Regions from separate parts of the Pseudomonas sp. M20 genome, predicted to be linked through region 3. Evidence: predicted binding sites of a transcription regulator. Region 3 holds the regulator's gene; each other region holds the start of a gene.
What was found. Region 3 encodes FliA, which starts transcription of late flagellar genes. Its sites were predicted from a motif close to CTAAAGTTTNNNNNNNNNNNGCCGNTAA; they were not measured.
Positions count from the first base shown of each region.

Region 1: a site for FliA is predicted at 7,577-7,604, ahead of motA (flagellar motor stator protein MotA). Genes of this name have one in related genera too.
Region 2: a site for FliA is predicted at 5,128-5,155, ahead of ACI514_RS10215 (methyl-accepting chemotaxis protein). Genes of this name have one in related genera too.
Region 4: a site for FliA is predicted at 1,941-1,968, ahead of ACI514_RS30175 (chemotaxis protein CheW). Genes of this name have one in related genera too.

Region 1 covers NZ_CP173611.1:5,134,850-5,143,543, reverse strand. Annotated here, with positions in the region: gene ACI514_RS22790 (AhpA/YtjB family protein) at 1-885, opposite strand, end outside; gene serB (phosphoserine phosphatase SerB) at 1,020-2,234, shown strand; gene ACI514_RS22780 (molecular chaperone) at 2,325-4,079, opposite strand; gene asd (archaetidylserine decarboxylase) at 4,230-5,090, opposite strand; gene rhdA (thiosulfate sulfurtransferase) at 5,110-5,925, opposite strand; gene ACI514_RS22765 (HDOD domain-containing protein) at 5,968-7,506, opposite strand; gene motA (flagellar motor stator protein MotA) at 7,673-8,524, shown strand; gene motB (flagellar motor protein MotB) at 8,528-8,694, shown strand, end outside.
Region 2 covers NZ_CP173611.1:2,279,352-2,288,045, reverse strand. Annotated here, with positions in the region: gene ACI514_RS10250 (MFS transporter) at 1-203, shown strand, start outside; gene ACI514_RS10245 (alpha/beta hydrolase family protein) at 324-1,361, opposite strand; gene ACI514_RS10240 (FMN-dependent NADH-azoreductase) at 1,598-2,209, opposite strand; gene ACI514_RS10235 (LysR substrate-binding domain-containing protein) at 2,337-3,245, shown strand; gene ACI514_RS10230 (MmcQ/YjbR family DNA-binding protein) at 3,242-3,601, shown strand; gene ACI514_RS10225 (DUF1294 domain-containing protein) at 3,719-4,150, opposite strand; gene ACI514_RS10220 (undecaprenyl-diphosphate phosphatase) at 4,147-4,977, opposite strand; gene ACI514_RS10215 (methyl-accepting chemotaxis protein) at 5,283-6,917, shown strand; gene pnuC (nicotinamide riboside transporter PnuC) at 7,067-7,630, shown strand; gene ACI514_RS10205 (AAA family ATPase) at 7,627-8,151, shown strand; gene ACI514_RS10200 (hypothetical protein) at 8,509-8,694, shown strand, end outside.
Region 3 covers NZ_CP173611.1:3,899,932-3,908,625, forward strand. Annotated here, with positions in the region: gene motD (flagellar motor protein MotD) at 1-90, opposite strand, end outside; gene ACI514_RS17275 (flagellar motor protein) at 103-843, opposite strand; gene ACI514_RS17280 (chemotaxis response regulator protein-glutamate methylesterase) at 843-1,991, opposite strand; gene ACI514_RS17285 (chemotaxis protein CheA) at 2,041-4,311, opposite strand; gene ACI514_RS17290 (protein phosphatase CheZ) at 4,366-5,154, opposite strand; gene ACI514_RS17295 (chemotaxis response regulator CheY) at 5,173-5,544, opposite strand; gene fliA (RNA polymerase sigma factor FliA) at 5,711-6,451, opposite strand; gene fleN (flagellar synthesis regulator FleN) at 6,448-7,278, opposite strand; gene flhF (flagellar biosynthesis protein FlhF) at 7,395-8,694, opposite strand, start outside.
Region 4 covers NZ_CP173612.1:9,131-12,166, forward strand. Annotated here, with positions in the region: gene ACI514_RS30160 (helix-turn-helix transcriptional regulator) at 1-174, shown strand, start outside; partial or broken gene ACI514_RS30165 (IS5-like element ISKpn26 family transposase) at 452-1,015, shown strand; gene ACI514_RS30170 (IS6-like element IS26 family transposase) at 1,076-1,780, shown strand; gene ACI514_RS30175 (chemotaxis protein CheW) at 2,040-2,435, shown strand; gene ACI514_RS30180 (IS6-like element IS26 family transposase) at 2,381-3,036, opposite strand, start outside.

The DNA of each region.
Region 1 (8,694 bases), 1.2 Mb from region 3:
CGACTCGTCGCGCAGGTCGGCGAATGCGTCATCGTCATCATCGTCTTCGACGGTGCTGACCAGATGTCGCGGTGCAGGCTTCTGCGCGGCCATCGGACGGGTTTCGTCGAAACTCGGATCACGCAAGTTGCGCACTTCGAATTCCGGCTCGTCCTCTTCGTCCTCGAACTCAGGCTCCGGTTCAGGTGCAGGCTCCGGCGCGTAGTTGGCGTGCAGCTGACGCGCCAGATCGCCGATTTCATCCTGACGATCGATGCCCGGCGTGTGCTCGTCGATACGGCGCAACCAGACGCGCAATTGCAGCAACGGCGTCGACAGGTAGCGACCCATGCGCAGGCTCAAGGCCAGCGACAGCGCCAAAAGAATCCCACTGAGAATGCCCATGCTTTGCAGGCTGATGGTCATTGGCTGCTGGAACTGATCCATGTCCAGGCTGATGCGCAGTTGCCCTGCAGTCACGTCCTGGAAGGTGATCTTGCTCTCGTACATGCCTTCGGCTTCGCCCAGCAGGCTGTGCTTGGGCCGCTGACCGGACTCGGCGAGGATGCGGTTATCCACGCTGTAGATCGCCGCGTGGGCCACCAGTTTGTTCTTGGTCAGGTTGTTGAGCAGCACGTTGAGGCTGAGGATGTCGTTGGACACCAACAGCTCGGTGGCCGAGGTCGCGGTCTGCGTGGTCAGGCTTTCGCCCAGCGCATCGGCCTGCTGGTGCATGGCCTGCTTGAATTGCAAACCCATCACGCCGGCATAGATCACCAGGGCCAGAGCGACCAGGATCACGTTATGGCTGGCAATGCGCAATGCAATCGGTACACGGCGGTGGCGCAGTGCACGGAAGATCAGCAGGAAGAAGTTATCGGTTTTAACTGGCGTGGGCCGGTTCACTGAGCTCGGCTCTTTTGTCCGTGAAGTTGACGCGCAGTATAGCGACAGGCCCTAGACCGGCAAAGCGCTCGCGGTGCCCGATGGTCACTGAAAGTGGGTAGAATGCGGTTTTTTTCCAGTTGCGGGGGTGCGCGTTGCGCGAAATCGTCCTGATTAACATCACGGGAGTCGACCGTCCGGGTCTGACGGCAGCCATTACCGGTGTTCTGGCACAAGGTGGTGTGAACATTCTCGACATCGGTCAGGCGGTGATCCACGACACCCTGTCGTTCGGCATCCTGGTTGAAATTCCCGATTCCGAGCAGGGTAAATCCGTGCTCAAGGACATCCTGTTCAAGGGCTACGAGCTCGACCAGCAGGTGCGTTTCACGCCGGTGTCCGAAGAGGATTACCAGCAATGGGTGGGCAATCAGGGCAAGAAGCGTCACATCGTCACCCTGCTGACCCGCAAAGTGACCGCCGGCCAATTGCAGGCGGTCAGTTCGATTACTGCCAAATACGGCTTGAACATCGATCACATCGACCGTCTGTCGGGTCGCATGCCGCTGGACACGCCAGCCGACAAAGGCAAGGGCTGCATCGAGTTCTCCGTACGTGGCGAAGCGGCTGATCCGCAGGCCTTGCGCGCCGAATTCCTCAGCGTTGCCCAAGAGCTGAATGTGGACATCGCCTTTCAGGAAGATTCGCTGTTCCGTCGCAACCGTCGTCTGGCGGTGTTCGACATGGATTCGACGCTGATCGAGGCCGAGGTTATCGATGAACTGGCCAAGGCTGCCGGGGTTGGCGAGCAAGTCTCCGAAATCACTGAGCGGGCCATGGCCGGCGAACTGGATTTCCGCGCCAGCTTCAAAGAACGTCTGGCCCTGCTTAAAGGTCTGGATGTCAGCGTGCTGGATTCGATCGGTGCCTCGCTGCGTCTGACCGAGGGCGCCGAAACGCTGTTCGCCGAACTCAAGCGTCTGGGCTACAAGACCGCGATCCTCTCCGGCGGCTTCACCTACTTTGCCAAGCAATTGCAGGCCAAACTCGGCATCGACTACGTGTTCGCCAACGAGCTGGAAGTGGTCGACGGCAAGTGTACTGGCGTGGCGATCGAGCCGATCGTCGATGCCCAGCGCAAGGCTGATTTGCTGAAAGAGCTGGCGCACAAGGAAGGTTTGCGTCTGGAGCAGACCATCGCGGTCGGCGACGGCGCGAATGACCTGCCGATGCTGGCAATTGCCGGGTTGGGTGTGGCGTTCCGCGCCAAACCACTGGTCAAACAGTCGGCGAAGCAGGCGATTTCGACGTTGGGGCTGGATGGCGTGCTGTATCTGCTGGGCTTCCGTGATCGCGACGGGCAGTTGTAATTAAAGATCAAAAGATCGCAGCCTTCGGCAGCTCCTACAGAGGAATATGCATTTTCCTGTAGGAGCTGCCGAAGGCTGCGATCTTTTGCTTTAAAGCGACTTCCACAACGAATCAAAATCCTCCTCACTCCCGCCATTTTTCGCAGCCTCCAGCGAGCGATAGGCAAACTGATTGAAGCTGTGCGTGCTCGCCACCCGGCGATCCAGCCCGGCGCGGTGTTCTTCGCCCTGGGTGTTGATCAGCACTTTACTGCCTTCCTGAAACGGCAAACGCGGTGCCAGCAAGGTCGCCGGCAAGTCGATCGCACTGATTTCCGGTAGCAATAATCCGCGCAAATACTGACTGTGATCGTCCCGTGAGCGCACCAGTTGCAGGCCGCAAGGCTGGGCATGTGGCGCCACCAGCTCAATGCCCATTTGCGTGCCGCCGCCGCGCACCTGGCGGATCCAGCGAATGACCGCGATGCTCCAGCCCAGACTAACACTGTCCTGAATGCCGAGCATTTCCCCGGCCTGCAGCTCGGCGGGCACTTCATTCGGCCACGCCAGGCAATATCCGCCGGGGCTGTGATTGATTACTGGCAGAGCGTGGGTCGGGTAGTGCGGCGTACTGTCGGTGCCGCTTTCATCCTCGAGCAAATGGTCGTACTGGATTTCCTCGTAAGGCAAAAATTCATCAGTTTTGCTCTGCGGTGCAGCGTCGAAGGCTTGGCTCCAACTGTCCCTTTCACCTTTGGCGACGGCACTGCTGAAATTCGCCGAGCGCGTTCCGGGGTGCTTGAGCAGCTCGCTGAAACTGCGCTCGCCACCCAGATAAAAGTGCAGGGCGCTCATGCCCACGCACACGGTCAGATGGCCCTGGCCGACGGTGCGCTGAAAGCTGCGCTCGGCGGCTTGTCCCCAGGTGGCGTGCAGGTGTTGCAGGGTGTCGAAGCTCAGCCCGGGCGGAACGGGCAGCGGCGTCGATGTGGGTTGATGCTGCAAATGCGCTTCGATGGCGTTCACCAGCGGCTGCGGATCGAAGCCGAGCAATCCGGCCTGTTCTTCGCTGCGAAACATGTTGCGATAGCGCGGGCCGGCATCGATTGCCGGGCTGATCGCAAACAGGCCTTCGCTTGAGCGACCGGGATGTAATTTGAGCAGGGCGCTCCACGGTTCGAGCACTTCGGCCAATCGGGCGATCTGGTTCTGCCGCAATTGATTGCAGCGGGCACTGCCCAGGAGCAGGGCAGCGATGTAAGTCTGTTCCAGCGTGAGTTCGGTGGTAAGGCTGGCGAGATCGTCGTGGACCCGGCGCTGTTGCAGTTGCAGTTCGCAGGTGATGCGATACAACTGATGCAGTTCGAACCACACGTGCTCCGGCGGCGAGCTATACAGCTGGGTGGCCCGCAGCACCTGGCCTTTGAGTGCATGGGCCGCCCGTTGCAGGGCGGTGCTGACCAACGCCGCACGATCCTTGCTGTACTTCGGCGCAATTCGCAGCACGATTTGCTTGTAGCCGATGGCCAGATGGCTTTGCAGTGCCTGGCACAGATTGCTGATCTTGCGCGAACGCTCGTCGAGCATGATCGCCTGATGCAGGAAGTGCCGCTCCAGATGCTGGCAGACGAAATAAACCTCGGGGCGCAGCAGCTCCAGCAGGTTGAGGCGGTTGTCGCTGGGCGTGAGCAACTGGTTGAGTTCGCCCAGGCCTTGATACAGCAGGCGGGCGGTTTCGCCGATGTTGGCTTTGGGCAGGCCGGCGATCCAGCGCTTGAGGTCGCGCGGGGTGGCTTCGCAAAACGACAGGCGCGTTTGCGTCGGGATCGGGGCGCTCAGCGGTGGGGCGGAGATGGTCTGGCTCATGCCAAAAACCATAGCAGCAAATGGACGAACCGGCCTTGAACCTGTAGGAGCTGCCGAGGCTGCGATCTTTTGATGTTGATTTTAGAAACCAGGATCAAAGGATCGCAGCCTTCGGCAGCTCCTACAAGGGGGCGACCGTCAGTTCAGGGATCAGGCGTTTGGCAGCGCCAGGCCTTGGCCCATCTGCACTGGCGAACCGGCGACCAGTTCTTCAGCCCATTTGACCTGATCCGGCCCGAACAGCACGATCGCGGTCGAACCCAGTTTGAAGCGGCCCAGTTCGGCACCTTTTTCCAGATGGATCGGGGCACGGGCGGCTTCGTCGTAGCGGAAGGTTTTCAGTTCACGCTTCGGCGGCGTGACCAGACCGGCCCATACGGTTTCGATCGAAGCGACGATCATCGCGCCGACCAGCACTACAGCCATCGGGCCGCGCTCGGTGTCGAAGATGCACGCCACGCGCTCGTTGCGAGCGAACAGTTCCGGTACGTTTTCAGCGGTGGTCTGATTCACCGAGAAGATCCGGCCCGGGATGTAGACCATTTCGCGCAGGGTGCCGGCCAGCGGCATGTGCACGCGGTGGTAGTCTTTCGGCGACAGGTAGATGGTGGCGAAGTCGCCGCCCATGAACGGCGCTGCGTTGGCCGCATCTCCGCCGAGCAGTTCCAGCACGCTGAAGCTGTGGCCCTTGGCCTGGAACACGCGACCGTGCTCGATCGGGCCGAGCTGGCTGACCGCACCGTCGGCCGGGCTGAGGATCGCACCCGGAGTTTCGTCCAGTGGACGCGCGCCGTCTTTCAGGGCGCGGGTGAAGAAGGCGTTGAAGTGCTCGTAAGCGGTCAGGTCTTCGACCAGCGCTTGCGACATGTCCACCTGATAACGCTTGGCGAACCATTGGGTAAAGGCATTCTTGAACCAGCGCACGCGGCACTCGGCAATGCAGCCAGCCAGGCGGGACAGCAGGTGATGAGGCAGCAGGTACTGGCTGAGGATAAACAGACGCTCTTTCATTGGTTGTCCTTAAAAAACCTTAAATCTCGACTGGCGTGTCAGGGTGGTTGCCCCATTCGCCCCAGGAACCGGCGTAGCCCTTGACCCGCGGATAACCGAGGGACTTGGCCACCAGATAAGTGAAGCCCGACCGGTGGTGGGTCTGGCAGTGGGTAATGATTTCTTTGTCCTTGGTGATCCCGAGGTCTTCGAGAATCTGCGGCATGTCCGTACGGATGCGCAGCTGACGCGCCTTGTCCATGCCGGCAGTCCATTCGAAATTGACCGCGCCGGGAATGTGCCCGGCCTTGGCGGCCAGCACTTTCTCGCCGGAATACTCCAGCGGCCCGCGCGCATCCCAGATCGCCAGATCGGCAGCGCCGAGACGGCTTTGCAGGTATTCGCGCGTGGCAGTCGGTGCTTCGTCCAGGGTCAATGCCAGCGGCCCACCGACAATCGGCGGAACCTGGATCGACATCGGCATACCATCCGCCAGCCACGCCGGCAGACCACCGTCTATATAGTGGTACTTGTCGTGACCGATGACGTCGAGCAGCCAGATGAAGCGCCCGGCCCAGCCGCCGCCTTCGTCGTCATAGACCACGTAGACCGCGTCTTTGCGATGGCCCAGTTCACCGAACAACGCCTCCAGATCAGCTTTCGCCGGCAGCAGGCCCGGCGCCGGCGGTTGACCGAGCTGGGTGCGTTTCGGATCGACAAAGCGTGCGCCGGGCAGATGACCTTCGGTGTAACGGGCAGCGCTGGTCAGATCCACCAGAATCAGTTCAGGGGAATCGAGGCGCGGGAGCAGGTCGCTCGGCTCGATGACGAGCGGCAAGCCAGAGAAGTCAGACATGTGAGGTCTCCAGGGCACAAAGGGGGGAATTGTAGCGCAGCCTCATCGGCCACGGCTGCTAAAGCTGTGCAGGGCTTTTTCGATGCACTGCGCGGTTTTGCCAAAAGCTTGCACGGTGATGTCGGCAAACGGCCCGCCGCCCTGATCGGCGACCACAATCATGATTACCCGGCCGTTATTCACCAGTGAGCGCAGGAACAGATGCTCGCCGCGAAACAGTGTGCGCAGGCCCGGCGGCAGCAGCGCGGAGAACTGCGCGTTGTTGTCCGGGGTAATCCGCACCTGTGCCTGTTGCGCCAGCAGCCGTTGCAGCACGCTGCTCTGGCTGACGACAAAATTCAGCGCCGCTGCTTCTTTCGGTAGCCCGGCGGTTTGATTCACGCGCAGATTCGACTGCGTGCGATCGGCCATCAGGATCATCACCCGGCGCATGCCGCTGGCGACCAGCGCATCGCGAGCGGCGACGGTCAGGCTCATCGCATTGGTGAAGCGGCTCGGTTCGGCGAGCAGTTCGGCGCATTGGCGGCGCCATTGGCCAAGGTCTTCAGCGCTCGGCGCAGCAGCCGGCAACATGCCTGCCGGCAAACGGTGCGTGCCCCATGGCCACAGTAGCGAAACCGCCGGGTGCCACAGATCGGGCATTGCATGCTGGCGTGCACTGTTGGCAGCCTGCTGGTGCAGTTGCTGCTGCACCTCGTCCATCGAGATTTGCAGATAAAGGCTGGTCAGGTACTGCCAGCGTTCGCTGTGCGGACTGTCCCAGGCTTGTTGCGCCGACAGCGCCAGACCATTGGCAAGCAGCACGGTGTTGGCTGGCTGGTTGAGCCAGCGGCGCAACGTCGGGTCATCGTCAAGGCGATTTTGCTGGCGCAGCGGATGTTCGCTGTCGCGGGCAATGCGCAGCACCTTCACCAGCTCGCGTTGTTCACTGAGCAGCAGTTTATAACCCTGCTGCACCCAGATCGGCAGGTGCCAGGCCTGCACCAACGCTTCTGCGATTTTCAGCAGGCGTACACCAAACAATTGTTTTTCGACTACGCGGGCCGATTCGCCCTTGTGAATAACCCGCAGTTCCCACTCTTCGAGCAATTGCGGATACGTCAGCGCCATCGGCCACAGCGGCGACAGAAACAGCAGGCTGCCCCAGTGAATGTCCTGCCACAGCCGCGCCAGGCGACTGGCGAAAAAACCGTTGGCCTGTTGCGTCGCGTGCTGGCTGATCATCTGCAATTGGCGCAGCGCCTTGGGGATTTGCATCAGCGGTTCGGCGGGCAGGCGCGCCAGCAATTCTTCGGTGCGGGCGAGGCCAAGGCGATTGATCGCCACCTCAAGGTTTTCCGCTGGGGTGGCCATGGTCCCGTGGGTGTGACGATTCGCCTCACGGATGATGCTCAAGGCCAGCGCCGGGCTGTCCTGCATCAGGTCGGCGATGTCGCGCAACGAACTGCGATTGTCACGGATCGCTCGGCAGACCTTGTCGTGAGCGTCTTGCGGTACGGGCAGCCGGACGCTGTCGAGCAACTTTACCCAGCCGTCAATGGTGGTCGGTTTTGCGTGTGGGACGTTCGTTTCATTAGCCATGTCTGGACGGGATCTTCACTGACTGTAGACGCGCCCGGCATGGGCTAAATTGGCTTTTCGCCTGAACTGGCTATAGTCTGGCGCAGTTTTGCCGATAAGTAGAAGAAGAGATTTTTTAACTTCCGAATATGACCTTGAACCCGACTTAAATAAGTACTTTCTACCTATGGCTAAAATTATCGGCATCATCGTCGTATTCGCGAGCGTGCTCGGCGGATACGTGCTCTCCCACGGCAAGATTGCCGCCCTGATCCAGCCTTTCGAGGTGATGATCATCGGTGGTGCTGCACTCGGTGCATTCCTGCAGGCCAACCCCGGCTACATGACGATGCACGTGCTCAAGAAATCCCTGAGCATGTTCAGTTCACGCTTCAGCCACACGTTCTATCTGGAAGTGCTCGGGCTGATCTACGAGATCCTCAACAAGAGCCGCCGCGAAGGCATGATGGCCATCGAAGGCGACATCGAAGATGCCGCCGCGAGCCCGATCTTCGCCAAGTACCCGGCAGTGCTCAAAGACGAACGCATGACCGCGTTCATCTGCGATTACCTGCGCATCATGTCGTCCGGCAACATGGCGCCGCACGAGCTGGAAGGCTTGTTCGACATGGAACTGTACAGCCTCAAAGAAGACCTTGAGCATCCATCTCATGCGGTGAACGGCATCGCCGATGCCATGCCCGGTTTCGGTATCGTCGCGGCGGTACTCGGTATCGTGGTGACCATGGCCTCGCTGGGTGAGGGCGATCAGAAGTCGATCGGTCTGCACGTCGGTGCGGCACTGGTCGGTACCTTCTTCGGTATTCTCGCGGCGTACGGTTTTTTCGGCCCGCTGGCGCACTCGCTGGCCCACGATGCCAAGGAAGAGCTGAACGTCTACGAAGCCATCAAGGCCTCGCTGGTGGCTTCTGCTTCCGGCATGCCGCCGTCGCTGGCGGTCGAGTTCGGTCGCAAGGTGCTGTACCCGGCCCACCGTCCAAGCTTTGCCGAGCTGGAACAAGCCGTTCGCGGTCGCTAAGAAATGGAAAATAATCAGCCGATTATCATCAAGCGCGTCAAGCGCATAGCCGGCGGGCATCACGGCGGGGCGTGGAAAATCGCTTTCGCCGACTTCGCCACGGCGATGATGGCGTTCTTCCTGGTGTTGTGGCTGTTGTCCACGGCAACGCCGGAGCAGAAGATCGCCAT
Region 2 (8,694 bases), 1.6 Mb from region 3:
TCAAACAGGTGCCCAGTTCCAGTCGCGGGTCCGGGCTGGGCGCTTATGCGGTGTTCTTCGATCTGGCGCTGGCGATTGCCGGGCCGCTAATGGGCGCGGTGGCGCTGAATCTGGGCTATTCGTGGATATTCTTCAGTGCGGCGCTGTTGTCGGTGATCGGGCTGGGGCTGACGTTACTGCTCCAGCGCCGGGCGATTTCCTGAAGTTCGCCGCGATCCCCTGTAGGAGTGAGCCTGCTCGCGATAGCGGTGTATCAGAAAAGGAAATGTCGACTGACACACCGCTATCGCGAGCAGGCTCACTCCTACAGGGGATTTGCGGGGTTATTGATCCGCGGTTTGCATGCCCGCCCGGGTCGGTTTGCCCAAGGCATGGGAGAAAAACCGTCCGGCTTCGGAGATCAGATTGCGGTGAATATCCTCGCGATCCACGCCATCCGCATCGGTACACAACGCCGGCATGGCGCGAATCTGCTCTTCATTACACGGTGCCATAAAGACGAAGTGCCCTGCCCCGGCCAGTAATTTGAAATCCGGCGCGGTCGGCAGTTTGCGCGCCAGCGCTGCCGCGTTTTTGTCGAAGGCCACCAGTTTGTCGCCATCACCGCTGTAGAGCAGCACCGGCACATGCACGTCAGCCAGGGTGTGACGACCGAACTTGAGGCTCAGCGGCGCCATTAACAGCAAAGCGTGAACACGCGGATCGGCCACCGGTTGCAGGTCATCGCGATCAACGATCAGCTCACCTTGCGTATTGCAGGCATCACGATCATCCGGACGCTCCTGACAATAACGACGCAGACGATCGAGATCCGGTTGCGCGCCCGACAGGATCAACGCCGTCTCGCCGCCCGCTGAATAACCGATCACCCCGACCTGATCCGCGTTGACATACGGCGCGAGCATACGGTCGCCCAGGGTTGCGGTGATGGCTTCGGAAATCTGGATCGGCCGCCCGTAGAGATTGCTCAGGGTGCCGAGTCGGCTGTGGTCTTTGGAGTTGTCGCCGGGATGAATCACCGCCACCACCACAAAGCCTTTGCGTGCCAGCGAGGTCGCGAGATCGTGCAGCGCCAGCGGCGTGCCGGTGTTGCCGTGGGAAAGCATCAGCATCGGAAAGCGGCCGATGGCAACTTTGGTGTCTTCGCCAGCCTCGACGGAGTAACCCTCGAGCAGACTCATGTGTTCGCGGTCGCTGGAAGGATAGAAGGCGATGGCGCGCATCGGTTGCAGGTCCAGCGGATCGAGGAAGGTCATCTCGTGGTAGCCGACGCTCCACACCGGGTGTCGCCCAGGCGCAGCGTGCACTGTGTTAAAGCTGCCAAGCAGGCAAATCAGTAACGTTGCACAAAGACGCATCATGGGATGCTCCACCCTGTTGTGACTCAATCGAAAGTTCCGTTGCGTTGCGGGCCTGAAACGCCGGGGATTCGGTATTTCGGTACGACAATGCACTCAGACGCTGATTGTGTGACTGCATAACCCGGGCCAGATTATGTAACAGCCAGAAACAAAAAACTCCGTATTCGCCCCTTGCGGAACCAGAATACAGAGTTTTTTGAGTATTACCTGAACAACAGCTGTTCTTTACGCAAGCCTTACGCAGCGGCGAACAGTTGCTCGCTGATCTTCGCTTGAGCAGCAGTCATGGCGTTGTTGCGCACTTCGTCGCCATACGCCAGGCCTTCGGCACGGACGATTTCGATGTCGGTGATGCCGAGGAAGCCCAGCACCAGCTTCAGATACTCTTCGTGAGCGATGCCGCTGGCCTGGCCAGCGTGGATGCCACCCGAGGTGGAAACGATCACCACTTTCTTGCCACCGCACAGGCCTTCAGGGCCGGCTTCGGTGTAACGGAAGGTCTGACCGGCAACTGCAACGCGATCGATCCACGCTTTCAGTTGGGTCGGCACAGTGAAGTTGTACATCGGTGCGGCGATGACGACGGCGTCGGCAGCGATGAATTCGGCCAAAGTTGAAGCGCTCAGTTCGGCTTCGTGCTGTTGTGCGGCATTGCGCAGTTCAGCGGTGGTACCGGCGGCGACCAGCGTGGTCGACGAGAAGTGGCTGATGGCATCGGCGGCCAGGTCACGGTAGGTCACCACGGCGCTTGGATCGGCGGCCTGCCAGGCTTTGACGACTTCGCCGCTCAACTGACGGGAGGCCGAGTTGTCGCCCAGAATGCTCGAATCGATATGCAGCAGTTTCATGTGGAATCTCCTGGAATGAATCGCCGGTGGCGACGGAATGGAGACAATCCTACGCAAGAAACCAATGGATGATTAGCCGCCTGAAATGCGATAGTTTGTCCCACTGATAGAACAGTTGGATTTCCCTATGCAAGACCTCAACGATCTCTACTACTTCGCCAAAGTTGTCGAGGCCGGCGGTTTTGCCGCGGCCGGGCGTTTGTTGGGCATTCCCAAGTCACGGCTGTCGCGGCGTATTGCCGAACTGGAAGAGCGCCTTGGCGCGCGTTTGCTGCAACGCACCACCCGGCAACTCAATCTCACCGCGGTTGGCGAACGTTATCTGCGTCACTGTCAGGCAATGTTGCTGGAAGCGGAAATGGCCGATGAAGCGGTCGCCAGCATGTCCAGTGAGCCGCGTGGACGTTTGCGGGTGTCATGCCCGACCGGTTTGGCGCATGAGATGCTGCCGTGGGTGATCAGCGAATTTCTCGGTAAATTCCCGCAGGTGCAACTGGAAGTCGTCCTGCTCAATCGCAGGGTCGATCTGGTCGGCGAAGGTTTTGACGTCGCGCTGCGTGTGCGTGAACACGGAGATGAGGATCCGTTGCTGGTCACCCGGCGCTTGCGTCAGGCGCAAATGGTCGTGGTGGCCAGTCCGGCGTTTTTGCAGGGCCACACGGTCAACCACCCGCAAGACCTGAAGAACCTGCCGGTGCTGGGTGCGCTGGAGGCCGATCGCATGGTGCATGTGCGCTTGCTTGATCAACAGGGTGAAAGCTTTGAGTTGAACATGGAGGCGCGCCTGGGCATCGATGACTTTATTGTGCGCAAGGCCTGCGTTCTGGCCGGCCAGGGTTTTACCCTGTTGCCGATGATGTTTTGCGAGGCGGAGCTGGAGAACGGCACGCTGGTGCAGATGCTGCCGGAGTGGTCACTGCCCGGCGGCTGGCTGCAAGCGGTGTATCCGCATCGACGCGGGGTCATGCCGGCGGTGCGCGCGTGGATTGATCATCTGGTCGAGTCGTTCAATGCCTGTGGGGAGCGGTTGTTATGAGCAAGGGAAAAATGAGTGAAACCGACGTCGCGGCGTTCTGCCTGGAACTGCCGGGCGCTCGGGAAGATTACAAGTGGGGTGGTGTGCGGGTGTTTTCGATTGCCGGCAACAAGATGTTTGCCTTGCAGGGGCTCCGTGGGGATTCGTTGGCATTCAAGGTCGACAAGGATCTGTTTCTCGGCCATTGCGACCGCCCCGGCATTCACCCGGCGCCATATCTGGCGCGGGCGCAGTGGATCATCATGCACCCGCCCTACCCGCTGGGTGCCGAGGAATTGCGCGGGTTGTTGCAGCGTTCGCATCAGTTGGTGGTGGGCAAGTTGCCAAAGAAAACCCAGGTGGGATTATTGCTCTAACCCCAATCCCTGTAGGAGTGAGCCTGCTCGCGATAGCGGAGTGTCAGTCAAAGAAATTCCAACTGACACTCCGCTATCGCGAGCAGGCTCACTCCTACATAGGGAATTGCGGTGTATTCAGAACAGTGTCAGCAGATTCGAGCCGAGAAACAGCTGGTCGATCCAGAACACTTGGTGCAACACGACAATCACCCAGAACAGGATCTGAAACGAGACCTTGCGCGTCTTGTGCCGGAACACCTGCTGGGCAATCAACGCGCCCGGCCAGCCGCCGGCCAGTTCCACGGCATGCAGGATGTTCTCCGGGGTGCGCCAGGCATCGGTGCGCGCCTTGCGCTTGTCGGCCCAATACATGAAGAACGCCAGCACGCTGACAACCCCATAGGCTGCCAACGGCACCAGCGAAATCCCGCGCAGCCACATCGATACAGAGCCGAACAGCGGCAGCGCGCAGACGATCAGCAGAACCAGCAGTTTCAGCTTCAGATGCTGGATATTGTTGCCGCCCGAAGGTCGACCATCCGGCCGGCGTGCGCGGGAATCACTCATGGTTTGGCCGCTGCCCAATCGATCCAGCCAAACTGCCACGTCGCCAGAATCACCAGGCCAAACACGATCCGATACCAGGCGAACGCCGCATAGCTGTGGCTGGCGATGAACTTGAGCAAACCGCGCACGGCGATCATGGCGAAGATGAACGCCGTGACAAAACCGATGGCAAACACTGGGAAGTCCGCCGGCACAAACAGGTCGCGGTATTTGTAGCCCGAGTAAACCGCCGCACCCACCATGGTCGGCATCGCGAGGAAGAACGAGAACTCGGTGGCGGTCTTGCGCGACAGACCGAACAGCAACCCGCCAATAATCGTCGAGCCGGACCGCGAGGTGCCGGGGATCATCGCCAGACACTGGGCGAAGCCGACCTTCAAGGCATCTTTCCAGGTGATCTCGTCGACCGTTTCGGCGTGCACTTCATGCTGACGCTTTTCCGCCCACAACATGATGATGCCGCCCACCACCAGTGCTGTCGCAACGGTGATCGGGTTGAACAGGTATTCGTGGATCAGGTCGGCAAAGATCACACCCAACACCACCGCGGGCAGAAACGCGATCAGCAGGTTGGCGGTAAAACGCCGTGCGCTCGGCTGCGTCGGCAAACCGATGACCACATCAAGAATCTTGCGTCGAAACTCCCAGACCACCGCGAGGATCGCGCCGAGCTGGATGATGATATTGAACGCCATGGCCCGTTCGCCGCCGAAATCGAGCAAGTCGGCAACGATGATCTGGTGTCCGGTACTGGAAATGGGCAAAAACTCCGTCAGCCCTTCTACAACTCCTAGTATCAGTGCCTGCAAGGCCGTCCAAAGATCCATCAATCCCCCAAAGAGCGATGCGCGTCGGCATGCCCCGATAGTATTTTTCTAGCGTTCACTGCGATCAGCGTAGCTGGTTATGGCTGTACCGATTCCGCGCGCACAGGATCCACACGAAACGGTCAAAATTCCGTGAAATATCAATTTGGATTCAGGTTTTCACGCGCGGGGCCGAAATCCTAACAGACAAGCCTTAATAGCGCTGCCGCGTTATACGACTTGGGTCGCGTATGCCCGCTCACGAAATCGTGGTTGGATGCTGGCGGTCGTTTATTACAAGAAAAAGAATCCGGAGTGACAGCGTTATGAACAGCTTGCGCAGTGTGTCGATCAGCCGACGCTTGTGGCTCATCTTGATTGTGGCGGTGGTCATGTTGCTGACCTTGGGCGTGTTGATGCTCAAGCAGATCCACGACGATCTCTATCATGCCAAAGCCCAGAAAACCCAACACGTGGTGCAGACCGCCAGCGGCCTGCTGACCTATTACCACGACCTTGAAACCGCCGGCACGCTGACAAAAGATGCCGCGCAGAAACAGGCCCTCACCGCCATTCGTGGTCTGCGCTACGACCAGAGCGATTACTTCTGGATCAACGATCTCACGCCCGTGATGGTCATGCACCCGACCAACCCCAAACTGGAAGGCCAGAACCTCTCGGCGATCCGCGATCCGGACGGCTTTGCGGTGTTCAACGAAATGGTTGCCATCGCCAAGGCCAAAGGCGCCGGCATGGTCGATTACCGTTGGCCGAAACCGGGCGCCAGCGAGCCGGTGGCCAAGACCTCCTACGTCAAACTGTTCGAGCCTTGGGGCTGGGTGCTCGGCTCCGGGGTTTACGTCGACGACGTCCAGGCCGAATTCCAGGGCCAAATGATCAAGGCTTCGGTCATCGGCTTGGCGATTGCGCTGATCATGGCACTGCTGGTGATCCTGATCGCGCGCAGCATCGTCCGCCCGTTGCAGGAAACCGTGAACGCCATGGCCAACATTGCCAGCGGTGAAAGCGACCTGACCCGCAGCCTCGATACCCACGGCAAGGATGAAGTCACCGAGCTTGCGCATCACTTCAACGCCTTTACCGCCAAACTGCGCCGGGTGATCGGCGATTTGCAGGTGTCGGCCAGCGCTTTGGGCCAGTCGTCCAGTGAACTGGGCAACGATGCGTCGCAGGCCCAGCAACGCAGCCAGCAGCAATCGCAACAGATGGAACTGGTGGCCACGGCGATCAACGAAGTGACCTACGGCGTGCAAGATGTGGCGAAGAACGCCGAGCACGCCGCCGCCGAAATGCGTGACGCCGAAGCGCAAGCGCAACAGGGCCAGATCAACATCGATGGCAGCTTGCAGCAGATCGACAAGCTGTCCGGGACCATTGATCAAGCGGTCGAAGTGATTCGCACCCTGGCTGCCGAAAGCACGCAGATCGGCAGCGTACTGGAAGTGATCCGCTCGATTGCCGAGCAGACCAACCTGCTCGCGCTCAACGCCGCGATCGAAGCGGCGCGGGCCGGTGAGCAAGGTCGCGGGTTTGCCGTGGTGGCCGATGAAGTACGCCTGCTGGCGCAGCGGACGCAGAAGTCGACAGCGGAAATCCAGTCGATGATCGAGCGCCTGCAGAACCATTCCGAAGCCGCCGTAAAGGTGATCGGCGACAGTAGCAAGGCGTCGCAATTGACCATCGAGCAAGCCGGGCTGGCCGGCGCCAGTCTGAACGCCATTGGCCAGGCATTGCGCAATCTCAACGGCCTGAATGCCTCGATTGCCAGCGCTACGTTGCAACAGGCCCACGTAGTCGAGGACATCAATCAGAACGTGACGCAGGCTGCTGGCCTCTCGCACAGCACGGCGATCGCGGCCGAGCAGTCGAGTGCGGCCAGCCTGAAACTTGGCCAGTTGAGCGAACAACTCAACGCCCTGCTGCGCCAGTTCCGCGTCTAGACCCCCCCCCTGTAGGAGTGAGCCTGCTCGCGATAGCGGTGTGTAGCCACTATAAATTTCGCTGACACACCGCTATCGCGAGCAGGCTCACTCCTACACGTTTTTGGGTACAATCCGCCCCCTTCTTTTTATTTCCCCAAGGAACCCCCATGTCCGGGCTTGAACTGTTTGCCGCCGCCCTCGGTGTGATCGCCGTCTGGCTGACGGTCAAACAGAATCCGTGGTGCTGGCCGATCGGGCTGGTCATGGTGTTGCTCTACAGCTGGATCTTCTTTGAAGTGAAGTTGTACTCGGACATGTTGCTGCAAGTGATTTACGCCGCGCTGCAAGTCTATGGCTGGTGGCAATGGACCCGCGCCGGGACGATGCATGACGGCCGCGAGGTCACTCGCCTCGATCATCGGTCACTTTTGCTCGGCCTCAGCGTTGGCGCTGTCGGCAGTGTCTTGCTCGGCGCGGCCATGGCCCATTGGACCGACGCCGCGCAACCGTGGCTGGATGCGGCGCTGACCGGTTTCAGCCTGGTCGCGCAATTGTGGATGGCGCAGAAACGCCTGCAATGCTGGGCGTTGTGGTTCGTGCTCGATGTGATTTTTGTCGGCCTGTTCATCTATAAAGGGCTGTACCTCACCGCTGCGCTGTACGCTCTGTTCACCCTGCTGGCAATTCAAGGCTTTCGCGAATGGCGCGCCGATCCGGCGTTGCGCACATGAAGGTCGTGGTCCTGACTGGGCCCGAATCCACCGGCAAGAGCTGGCTGGCGGCGGGCCTGCAACAACGCTTTGGCGGTGTGCGCGTGGATGAGTACGTGCGCCGCTTTATCGAACTCAATCCCCGTGACACCTGCCTGGCTGACATCCCCGAAATCGCTCGCGGTCAGCTGCATTGGGAAGACCAGGCACGGGCGCAACAGCCGCCGCTGCTGATTCTCGACACCCATTTGCTGAGCAATATGCTGTGGAGTCAGACGCTGTTCGGCGACTGCCCGGACTGGCTGGAATCGGAATTGTTGGGGCGGCATTACGACCTGCACCTTTTACTCTCGCCAGAACAGATCGACTGGACCGATGACGGTCAGCGCTGCCAACCGGATCTGGACGAGCGTCTGGCGTTTTACCAGTCCACGCAAAACTGGCTGGAAACCCACCATCAGCGCTTTCTGATCATTCAGGGCAATTGGGCCGAACGCCAACGACAGGCTTTTGCCGCCGTCGAGCAACTGCTGGCGGAGTGACCCGGCCAACGGGTCAGTTTCCCCAAAGATTCCCCCTGTTTTGGGGGCAAAGTGTCCAATCCTGAAACACTCCGTGAGGTGCAAAGTGCCCGTCTCAGCACTGTTCACTGTTTTGTCATCGCCGTTGTTTCACGGTTGAAACACATCGTCGCAAACCCTCGTTCCAGAGCTTTGTTCAGCCAATAGACAGGTCGGCGCGCGCACGCGTGTATCAATCCTGAAACAGTGTGCGTATCAGCTGCGCGGCTGATTTTTGCAAGCATCTGAAACCAAACAACATTTAAAAAGCGGCACAGCTTTCGCTCTCTTCTTCACAACGCTGACTCGGGCCAGCCCACTGAAGAAGGAATTGCAGCCGTGGGGAATATCCAAAAAGGTTTGACCTGCCTTCTGCTGATCGGATCAGCAGCCAGCACATTGCTCAGTTTCAATGTCCACGCAGAAGGCAATGGCGTCATCGTCCTCAACCGCGATGTCCAGCCGATCCCGATTGGTCGCAATGGCGGCAAAGACCCCTACCCGACCACCGTCAATGCCAATCCG
Region 3 (8,694 bases):
GAACGCGAACAGCAACGTGATGAAGTCAGCGTAGGAAACCAGCCAGCGTTCGTGGTTTACATGCTCTTCCTGGTGGCGACGACGTGCCATGAGGTTATTCCCTTAATCCATGAAGCCTTGCAGCTTCAACTCAATGGAGCGAGGGTTTTCACCTTCGGCGATCGACAGGATCCCTTCCAACAACATTTCGCGATAACGCGACTGCCGCAACGCAATTGACTTCAGCTTGGCAGCGATCGGCAGCAACACCAGGTTGGCACTGGCTACACCGTAGATGGTCGCGACGAACGCCACGGCGATGCCGCTGCCCAGTTGCGTCGGATCCGCGAGGTTGCCCATCACATGGATCAGGCCCATCACCGCACCGATGATGCCGATGGTTGGCGCGTAGCCGCCCATGCTTTCAAAGACTTTTGCCGCCTCAATGTCACGCGCTTCCTGTGTGTAGAAATCCACCTCGAGGATGCTGCGGATCGCTTCCGGCTCGGCACCGTCGACCAGCAGTTGCAGGCCTTTGCGCGAGTAATTGTCGGGTTCGGCATCGGCCACGCCTTCCAGACCCAGCAGGCCTTCCTTGCGTGCGGTGAGGCTCCAGTTGACGACGCGATCAATGCCACCGGCCAGATCGACCCGTGGCGGAAACAGAATCCAGGCAAGGATCTGCATGGCGCGTTTGAACGCGCTCATCGGCGATTGCAGCAGTGCGGCACCGATGGTGCCGCCCAGTACGATCAATGCCGCCGGGCCGTTGGCCAGCGCACCGAGGTGACCACCCTCAAGGTAGTTACCACCGATGATGGCGACGAACGCCATGATGATCCCGATAAGGCTTAAAACATCCATCAGAGACACGCCTCGACAATGTGTTTGCCGATGTCGTCGAGGCTGTACACCGCGTCGGCAAGGTCGGCTTTGACGATGGCCATCGGCATACCGTAGATCACGCAGCTTGCCTCATCTTGTGCCCACACCGCGCTACCGCCCTGCTTGAGCAGACGCGCGCCCTCACGGCCGTCGGCGCCCATGCCGGTCAACACCACCGCCAGAACTTTGTCGCCGTAGGATTTCGCTGCAGAACCGAAAGTGATGTCAACGCAAGGCTTGTAGTTCAGACGCTCGTCGCCCGGGAGGATTTTCACCGCGCCACGGCCGTCGATCATCATTTGCTTGCCACCCGGCGCCAGCAACGCCAGGCCCGGACGCAGGATGTCGCCATCCTCGGCTTCCTTGACGCTGATGCGGCAGAGCTTGTCGAGACGCTCGGCAAACGCCTTGGTGAACGCTGCCGGCATGTGCTGGATCAGCACGATCGGCGCCGGAAAATTCGCCGGCAACTGAGTCAGCACACGTTGCAGGGCCACCGGGCCGCCAGTCGAGGTACCGATGGCAACCAGTTTGTAGGCTTTGCGTTTCGGCGCTGGCGACGAAGCGCTGGCGGCCGGAGCACGGCTTGGAGCAGGAGCAGGTGCATGCACAGGCGCGTGTGCCGGACGTGCCGGTGCGCTGGTGCTGTGGCTGCTGAAGCTGGATGGCGCCGGTGCAGGCGTTGGCGCTGCGGCTGGAGCCGGTGCGCTATAAGCACTGAAACGACGGTTACTGCGCGAGATGCTATGGACCTTCTCGCACAACAGTTGCTTGACCTTCTCCGGGTTACGCGAGATGTCTTCGAAATTCTTCGGCAGGAAATCCACCGCGCCAGCGTCCAGCGCATCCAGAGTGACCCGGGCGCCTTCGTGCGTCAGCGAGGAGAACATCAACACCGGGGTCGGGCAGCGCTGCATGATGTGCCGCACTGCCGTGATGCCGTCCATCATTGGCATCTCGTAGTCCATGGTGATCACGTCCGGCTTGAGTGCCAGGGCCTGATCGATCGCCTCTTTACCGTTGGTGGCGGTGCCGACCACCTGAATGCTCGGATCCGCTGAAAGAATTTCCGAGACGCGGCGGCGGAAAAAACCCGAATCGTCCACCACCAGGACTTTGACTGCCATAAACACTCCATTAGGTGCAGCGGGACGTTGTCGCCCCGCCGCCCCGGATTCAAATACGCCGTGCGGCGTAACGCTTGAGCATGCTTGGAACATCGAGAATCAGCGCGATGCGGCCGTCACCGGTAATGGTGGCGCCGGACATGCCCGGAGTGCCCTGCAGCATTTTGCCCAATGGCTTGATGACCACTTCTTCCTGACCGACCAGTTGATCGACGACGAAGCCGATCCGCTGAGTGCCCACCGAAAGGATCACCACGTGGCCTTCACGCTGCTCTTCGTGAGCGGCGGAGCTGACCAGCCAGCGCTTGAGGTAGAACAATGGCAGCGCCTTGTCCCGCACGATCACCACTTCCTGACCGTCGACGACGTTGGTGGTCGACAGGTCGAGGTGGAAGATCTCGTTGACGTTGACCAACGGGAACGCAAATGCCTGATTGCCGAGCATGACCATCAGGGTTGGCATGATCGCGAGGGTCAGCGGCACCTTGATGACGATCTTCGAGCCCTGGCCCTTGGTCGAGTAGATGTTGATCGAACCGTTGAGCTGGGAAATCTTGGTCTTCACCACGTCCATGCCGACACCACGACCGGAGACGTCGGAGATCTCGGTCTTGGTCGAGAAACCCGGGGCGAAAATCAGGTTGTAGCACTCGGTATCGCTGAGGCGATCGGCCGCGTCCTTGTCCATCACACCGCGTTTTACCGCGATGGCGCGCAGGACGTTCGGGTCCATGCCTTTGCCGTCATCGGAAATCGACAGCAGGATATGGTCGCCTTCCTGTTCGGCCGCGAGCACCACGCGACCGCCACGAGCCTTGCCCGACGCTTCGCGTTCTTCCGGCGACTCGATGCCGTGGTCGACGGCGTTGCGCACCAAGTGGACCAGCGGGTCGGCCAGGGCCTCGACAAGGTTTTTGTCGAGGTCGGTTTCTTCACCCACCAGTTCCAGGTTGATCTCTTTCTTGAGCTGACGCGCGAGGTCACGAACCAGACGCGGGAAGCGCCCGAAGACCTTTTTGATCGGCTGCATCCGCGTTTTCATGACGGCGGTCTGCAAGTCAGCCGTGACCACGTCGAGGTTCGACACGGCCTTTTGCATGGCTTCATCGCCGCTGTTCAGGCCCAGACGCACCAGACGGTTACGCACCAGCACCAGTTCGCCGACCATGTTCATGATTTCGTCGAGACGGGCGGTGTCGACACGCACGGTGGTTTCGGCTTCGCTCGCCGGTTTTTCCGGTGGCGGTGTCGCCGGCGCACGGGCCGGAGCCGGTGCAGCAGCGGCAGCCGGTTTTGGCGCCTCGGCTTTTGGCTCAGGCTTGGCGGCAGGCTTGGGCGCTGCCACAGCGGCCGGGGCCTTGGCAGCCGGTGTGGCGACGGTCGAAGCACTGCCAGCAGCGGCGGTGCCGACTTCGGAGAACTTGCCTTTGCCGTGCAGTTCGTCGAGCAGCGATTCGAACTCGTGATCGCTGATCAGATCGCTGCCGGCAGCGGCGGCCGCTGGAGCAGCAGGCGCAGGTGCCGAAGCAATCGCCGACTCCAGCGCATCCACGGCAAAGTTGCCCTTGCCATGCAACTGATCGAGCAAGGCTTCGAATTCGTCGTCGGTGATGTCAGAGCTGTCGCCCTTGACCGGAGCAGCAGGGGCTGCCGCCGCTGGCGCAACCGCGTCCACCGCAAACTGGCCCTTGCCGTGCAGTTGATCGAGCAACGACTCGAACTCGGCATCGGTGATTTCATCGCTCGCGGCTTCAGCGGCCGTTTGCGCAGGGGCAGCAGCGGCCGGGGCTTCGGCTTCAGCCTTGACGGCGTTCAGCGAATCCAGCAGCTGTTCAAATTCGTTATCGGTGATGTCGCCCGACGAGTCGCCTTCGACGACCAGTTCTTCGATCATCTCGGCCACTGGCGAAGCCGGGGCTGCGTCCGCCGATTGCGGTTCGGCCAGACGCGCCAGGGCGGCCAGCAGCTCCGGCGTGGCGGCGGTGATCGGAGCACGCTCACGAACTTCAGTGAACATGCTGTTCACCGCGTCCAGTGCTTCGAGGACAACGTCCATCAGTTCTGCATCAACGCGACGCTCACCCTTACGCAGGATGTCGAACACGTTTTCGGCGATGTGACAGCACTCCACCAGCTCATTGAGCTGAAGGAAGCCGGCGCCCCCTTTTACAGTGTGGAAACCGCGAAAAATTGCGTTGAGCAGATCTGCGTCATCCGGGCGGCTTTCCAGCTCGACCAGTTGTTCGGACAGTTGCTCAAGAATCTCGCCGGCCTCAACCAGGAAATCCTGAAGGATCTCTTCATCGGCGCCGAAGCTCATTAATGGGGTGCTCCTACAGGTCTAAAAACCCAAAAAACCTAAAATTCCAAAACTCTAGAACCCGAGGCTGGATAACAAATCGTCCACATCGTCCTGACCGGACACAACGTCTTCTCGTTTATCGGCATGAATCTGCGGACCTTCACCCTGCGAGAGATGTTTTTGTGGATCTTTTTCTGCAAGCATCGCGGCGCGGTCATGTTCGATGCCCGCAAAGCGGTCCACCTGACTGGCCATGAGCACGAGTTTGAGCAAATTGCTTTCGACTTCGGTGACCAGTTGGGTCACACGCTTGATCACCTGACCGGTCAGGTCCTGGTAATCCTGGGCCAGCAGGATGTCGTTGAGATTGCTCGACACCGCACGGTTGTCCGTGCTGCTGCGTGACAGAAAACCGTCGACCCGGCGCGCCAGTTCACGGAACTCTTCAGCCCCGACCTCGCGACGCATGAAGCGACCCCAATCGGCGCTCAAGGTCTGCGCTTCGTCAGCCAGACCATTGACCACCGGCGTGGCGCTCTCCACCAGATCCATGGTGCGGTTGGCCGCGGCTTCCGTCAGCTTGACCACATAACCCAGGCGTTCGGTGGCGTCGGTGATTTGCGACACTTCCTCGGCCTGCGGCATGTTCGGGTCGATCTGGAAGTTGACGATCGCACTGTGCAATTCACGTGTGAGCTTGCCGACTTCCTGGTACAGGCCACGGTCACGGGTCTGATTGAGCTCATGGATCAGTTGCACAGCGTCGCCGAACCTGCCTTTTTCAAGGCTTTCGACCAGTTCGACCGCGTGTTTTTTCAGGGTCGACTCGAAATCGCCCTGTGAAGATTCGTTATGCTCCATAGCTCCCCCGCGCGTTCATCAGCCGATGCGTTCGAAAATCTTCTCGATTTTGTCTTTCAACGCCTGAGCCGTGAAAGGTTTGACTACGTAGCCGTTTACACCGGCCTGAGCGGCTTCGATGATCTGCTCGCGCTTGGCTTCTGCAGTCACCATCAGCACTGGCAGGTGCTTGAGTTTTTCATCGGCACGCACGTGGCGCAGCAGGTCGATACCGGTCATGCCCGGCATGTTCCAGTCCGTTACCAGAAAGTCGATGCTGCCGCTGTTGAGCACTGGAATGGCAGTCACGCCATCGTCAGCCTCGACGGTGTTGGTGAACCCAAGATCACGCAGCAGGTTCTTGATGATCCGCCGCATCGTTGAGAAGTCATCAACGATGAGGATTTTCATGTCTTTGTTCAATTCGACCTCCAAGCAGTCTTAAACGCGCCCAGCACCTGGACGCGCCACTTCAATCAATCGGCGCAGCACTTGAAGACTGTCTGGAGCACAACAGAGCAAGACCGGTGCCGTTCATCACCGCACCAGCCTCGTTCGCAGTGTCCCCACACTGCCTTCAGCGCGCTCGCCACTCCCCCAAACGCCCCCGCAAACGGGCCGCGCACTGGCTGTGTAACTGGCTGACCCGCGATTCACTGACGCCAAGGACTTCACCGATCTCCTTGAGGTTCAGCTCTTCGTCGTAGTACAGCGCCAACACCAGTCGCTCACGCTCCGGCAAATTGGCAATCGCGTCCGCCAACGCTGCCTGGAAACGTTCATCTTCCAGATCGCGTGACGGCTCAAGATGAGCACTCGCGCCATCCTCGTGCAGCCCTTCGTGTTCGCCGTCCTGCAACAGATCGTCGAAACTGAACAGGCGACTGCCCAAGGTGTCATTCAAAATCCCGTAGTAATCGTCGAGACTCAATTGGAGTTCGGCTGCAACCTCGTGATCTTTAGCGTCACGGCCGGTTTTAGCTTCAATTGAGCGAATTGCGTCGCTGACCATACGGGTATTGCGGTGAACCGAGCGTGGTGCCCAGTCCCCTTTGCGCACTTCGTCGAGCATCGCGCCGCGGATTCGAATGCCCGCGTACGTTTCGAAACTGGCGCCTTTGCTGGCGTCATATTTGGTCGAGACTTCGAGCAGGCCGATCATCCCGGCCTGGATCAGGTCTTCGACCTGCACACTCGCCGGCAACCGTGCCAGCAAGTGGTAGGCAATGCGTTTGACCAGCGGCGCGTAACGCTCGATCAGCTCGTACTGAGCGTCGCGTGCCGACTTCTTGTAGTAGTTCATACCGCTTGCTGTCATAGCACGGGCCCTGCCGTTTGCTGCACGAGGCGCTCGACGAAAAACTCGAGATGGCCACGCGGGTTGGCGGGCAGCGGCCAGGTGTCGACCTTCTGTGCAATGGCCTTGAATGCCAGCGCGCACTTGGAGCGCGGGAAGGCTTCGTAAACGGCACGCTGCTTCTGCACCGCTTTACGCACGCTTTCGTCGTAAGGCACGGCGCCGACGTATTGTAGGGCCACGTCAAGGAACCGATCCGTGACCTTGGTCAACTTGGCGAACAGGTTGCGCCCTTCCTGCGGGCTCTGCGCCATATTGGCCAGCACGCGGAAGCGGTTCATGCCGTAATCGCGGTTAAGCAGTTTGATCAGTGCGTAGGCGTCAGTGATCGAGGTTGGCTCGTCGCAGACCACCAGCAACACTTCTTGCGCGGCGCGTACGAAACTGACTACCGAGTCACCAATACCCGCAGCGGTGTCGATCACCAGTACGTCGAGATTGTCGCCGATGTCGCTGAACGCCTGAATCAGGCCGGCATGTTGCGCCGGGCTCAGGTGGACCATGCTCTGCGTGCCGGACGCGGCCGGGACGATGCGGATGCCACCGGGGCCTTGCAACAGCACGTCGCGCAATTCGCAACGGCCTTCGATCACGTCGGCCAGTGTGCGTTTAGGGGTCAGACCCAACAAAACGTCGACGTTCGCCAGTCCCAGATCGGCGTCCAGCAGCATGACCCGACGGCCAAGCTCTGCCAGCGCCAGAGACAAGTTCACTGACACGTTAGTCTTGCCGACGCCACCTTTGCCGCCGGTCACCGCGATCACCTGTACGGGATGCATGCTGCCCATGTTATTTCTTTACCTTGTCTTGCATAGACGGAGGCCACATTACTGGCTGCGCGTTCACAACCGGAACAATGCATGGCAGACCATCGATGTAGGTACAAAAACTGTTCATGAATACCTCAGCCTACCTGCTTGGTCGGGCTGTGATAGATATCAGCGAACATGTCAGCCATGGCTTCTTCGCTGGGTTCTTCCTGCATTTGCACGCTGACGGCGCGGCTGACCAGTTGATGACGGCGCGGCAGATGCAAATCATCCGGAATCCGTGGGCCATCGGTCAGGTACGCGACCGGCAATTCATGACTGATCGCCAGGCTCAACACTTCGCCAAGGCTGGCCGTTTCATCCAGTTTAGTCAGGATGCAGCCGGCTAGCCCGCAACGCTTGTAACTGTGATAAGCGGCGGTTAGAACCTGTTTCTGGCTGGTGGTTGCCAAGACCAGATAATTTTTTGAACGAATGCCACGCCCGGCCAGACTTTCCAGCTGCATGCGCAGCGCCGGATCGCTGGCTTGCAGGCCGGCAGTATCGATCAATACCACGCGTTTGCGCAGCAGTGGATCCAGCGCCTGCACCAACGATTGGCCCGGATCGACGTGGGTCACCGGCACATTGAGAATGCGGCCCAGCGTCTTCAGTTGTTCCTGCGCACCGATGCGGAAACTGTCCATGCTCACCAGCGCGACATTCTGCGCGCCGTATTTCAGCACGTAGCGCGCGGCGAGCTTGGCCAGCGTGGTGGTCTTGCCCATGCCGGCAGGGCCGACCATGGCAATCACACCGCCCTCTTCCAACGGCTCGACTTCCGGTACGGCAATCATCCGCGCCAGGTGCGCGAGCAACATGCGCCAAGCCTGACGCGGTTCTTCGATATCAGTGATCATCGCCAGCAGATCGCGCGACAACGGGCCGGACAGACCGATACGTTGCAGACGACGATACAGATTGGCTTGCGCCGGACGGCTGCCTTGCAGCTGATTCCAGGCCAGAGTGCCGAGCTGAACTTCCATCAGCTCGCGCAGGCTGTTCAATTCGAAACGCATCGAATCCAGGGCACGCGGATCAACGCCGCCGGAAGACTGCGCAGGCGCCGGGGCCGGACGCGCTGGAGCAGCGTAAGTCGGCTCGCTCAGCGGTTCAGCGGCAGTCAGCGGCAGGCCAGCGGTCAACGGCAGCCCTGCGAAGATCTGGCGATTGCTGTTGCCGTCGGCTTCGCCACGCAGGCTCAGTTCGGCCTGGGCGGTGACGATGCGCGACTGAGTCTTGCGCAGCTCGTCTTCGAGTTCCATGTTCGGAACCCGTGGCGCCAGCGCCGACAATTTGTAATCCAGTGCCGCCGTCAGCTCGACACCGCCAGCAATGCGGCGGTTGCCAATGATGGCGGCATCAGCGCCCAGCTCATCACGAACCAGCTTCATG
Region 4 (3,036 bases), on a different replicon from region 3:
GCTGAATGGCGCAAGCATGACAACCTGACAAAAGCGCAGGTTGCTGAACGCATGGGGGTTACACCTCCGGTTATTTCTCGCCTGGAAAACAACATCACCAAAGCCAGCATCGACACACTGACCCGCTACGCTCACGCCTGCGGCATCAAGAAACCTGTCATTGCCCTGTACTGAATAGCCAGCCCTCCGGGGCTGGCCTTTTTGTTTCGGTCAGTCCCAAAATTTTGTTAAAGCAAGTTTAAAATGTCACCTGTTTCTCCAAAGTTGAAATGTCACTTCTAAGCCAATCTATTTATACATAATCTTTACATCTTTCCCCGGTGACAAAGTGCTAATTGGTCTGTAATGTTCAATGTGTGGCAGGCAAGCCGCCGGTGACTTAGGGAAGGTGCGAACAAGTTCCTGATATGAGATCATCATATTCATCCGGAGCGCATCCCAGAGGGACATCATGAGCCATCAACTCACCTTCGCCGATAGTGAATTCAGCACTAAGCGCCGTCAGACCCGAAAAGAGATTTTCCTCTCCCGCATGGAGCAGATTCTGCCATGGCAGAATATGACCGCTGTCATCGAGCCGTTTTATCCCAAGGCGGGCAATGGCCGACGGCCCTATCCGCTGGAGACCATGCTGCGTATTCACTGCATGCAGCATTGGTACAACCTGAGCGACGGTGCCATGGAAGATGCCCTGTACGAAATCGCCTCCATGCGCCTGTTTGCCCGATTATCCCTGGATAGCGCCCTGCCGGATCGCACCACCATCATGAATTTCCGCCACCTGCTCGAGCAGCATCAACTGGCCCGTCAATTGTTCAAGACCATCAATCGCTGGCTGGCCGAAGCAGGCGTCATGATGACCCAAGGCACTTTGGTGGATGCCACCATCATTGAGGCACCCAGCTCTACCAAGAACAAAGAGCAGCAACGCAATCCGGAGATGCATCAGACCAAGAAAGGCAATCAGTGGCACTTTGGCATGAAGGCCCACATTGGTGTCGATGCCAAGAGTGGCACTGTTGCAAATAGTCGGTGGTGATAAACTTATCATCCCCTTTTGCTGATGGAGCTGCACATGAACCCATTCAAAGGCCGGCATTTTCAGCGTGACATCATTCTGTGGGCCGTACGCTGGTACTGCAAATACGGCATCAGTTACCGTGAGCTGCAGGAGATGCTGGCTGAACGCGGAGTGAATGTCGATCACTCCACGATTTACCGCTGGGTTCAGCGTTATGCGCCTGAAATGGAAAAACGGCTGCGCTGGTACTGGCGTAACCCTTCCGATCTTTGCCCGTGGCACATGGATGAAACCTACGTGAAGGTCAATGGCCGCTGGGCGTATCTGTACCGGGCCGTCGACAGCCGGGGCCGCACTGTCGATTTTTATCTCTCCTCCCGTCGTAACAGCAAAGCTGCATACCGGTTTCTGGGTAAAATCCTCAACAACGTGAAGAAGTGGCAGATCCCGCGATTCATCAACACGGATAAAGCGCCCGCCTATGGTCGCGCGCTCGCTCTGCTCAAACGCGAAGGCCGGTGCCCGTCTGACGTTGAACACCGACAGATTAAGTACCGGAACAACGTGATTGAATGCGATCATGGCAAACTGAAACGGATAATCGGCGCCACGCTGGGATTTAAATCCATGAAGACGGCTTACGCCACCATCAAAGGTATTGAGGTGATGCGTGCACTACGCAAAGGCCAGGCCTCAGCATTTTATTATGGTGATCCCCTGGGCGAAATGCGCCTGGTAAGCAGAGTTTTTGAAATGTAAGGCCTTTGAATAAGACAAAAGGCTGCCTCATCGCTAACTTTGCAACAGTGCCACTTTTTGTGGTGTTTAAATAAAACATTGGGCACCAAAACATATCCAAAAGATGCAAATTTCGTTACCATGAAAACACAAAGGTGTCAGAGAAAGAATCTCGGTCCACCTATAGTTCAAGTCCGACAGGCTGCTAACCGCAGCGATTTGCCGACCTTGCGCGCCTGCATATGCCTGCGCGCCCCTACCAGTTACGAGACGGAATACGATGTCCAGCATCACTCCAGCCCAGCATCTTGCACCTGCCCCGGCGCCGATGGAATATCTCGCCTTTAACCTCGGCAGCGAAGAATACGGTGTCGACATCCAGAAAGTGCAAGAATTGCGCGGATACGATGCCGTCACGCGCATCGCCAACGCACCGGACTACATCAAGGGCGTCGTCAACCTGCGCGGCGTCATCGTGCCGATCATCGATATGCGCATCAAATTCAATCTCGGTACGCCGACTTACGATCAGTTCACGGTCGTCATCATCCTCAATATTGGCGGTCGAGGGCACTGTTGCAAAGTTAGCGATGAGGCAGCCTTTTGTCTTATTCAAAGGCCTTACATTTCAAAAACTCTGCTTACCAGGCGCATTTCGCCCAGGGGATCACCATAATAAAATGCTGAGGCCTGGCCTTTGCGTAGTGCACGCATCACCTCAATACCTTTGATGGTGGCGTAAGCCGTCTTCATGGATTTAAATCCCAGCGTGGCGCCGATTATCCGTTTCAGTTTGCCATGATCGCATTCAATCACGTTGTTCCGGTACTTAATCTGTCGGTGTTCAACGTCAGACGGGCACCGGCCTTCGCGTTTGAGCAGAGCAAGCGCGCGACCATAGGCGGGCGCTTTATCCGTGTTGATGAATCGCGGGATCTGCCACTTCTTCACGTTGTTGAGGATTTTACCCAGAAACCGGTATGCAGCTTTGCTGTTACGACGGGAGGAGAGATAAAAATCGACAGTGCGGCCCCGGCTGTCGACGGCCCGGTACAGATACGCCCAGCGGCCATTGACCTTCACGTAGGTTTCATCCATGTGCCACGGGCAAAGATCGGAAGGGTTACGCCAGTACCAGCGCAGCCGTTTTTCCATTTCAGGCGCATAACGCTGAACCCAGCGGTAAATCGTGGAGTGATCGACATTCACTCCGCGTTCAGCCAGCATCTCCTGCAGCTCACGGTAACTGATGCCGTATTTGCAGTACCAGCGTACGG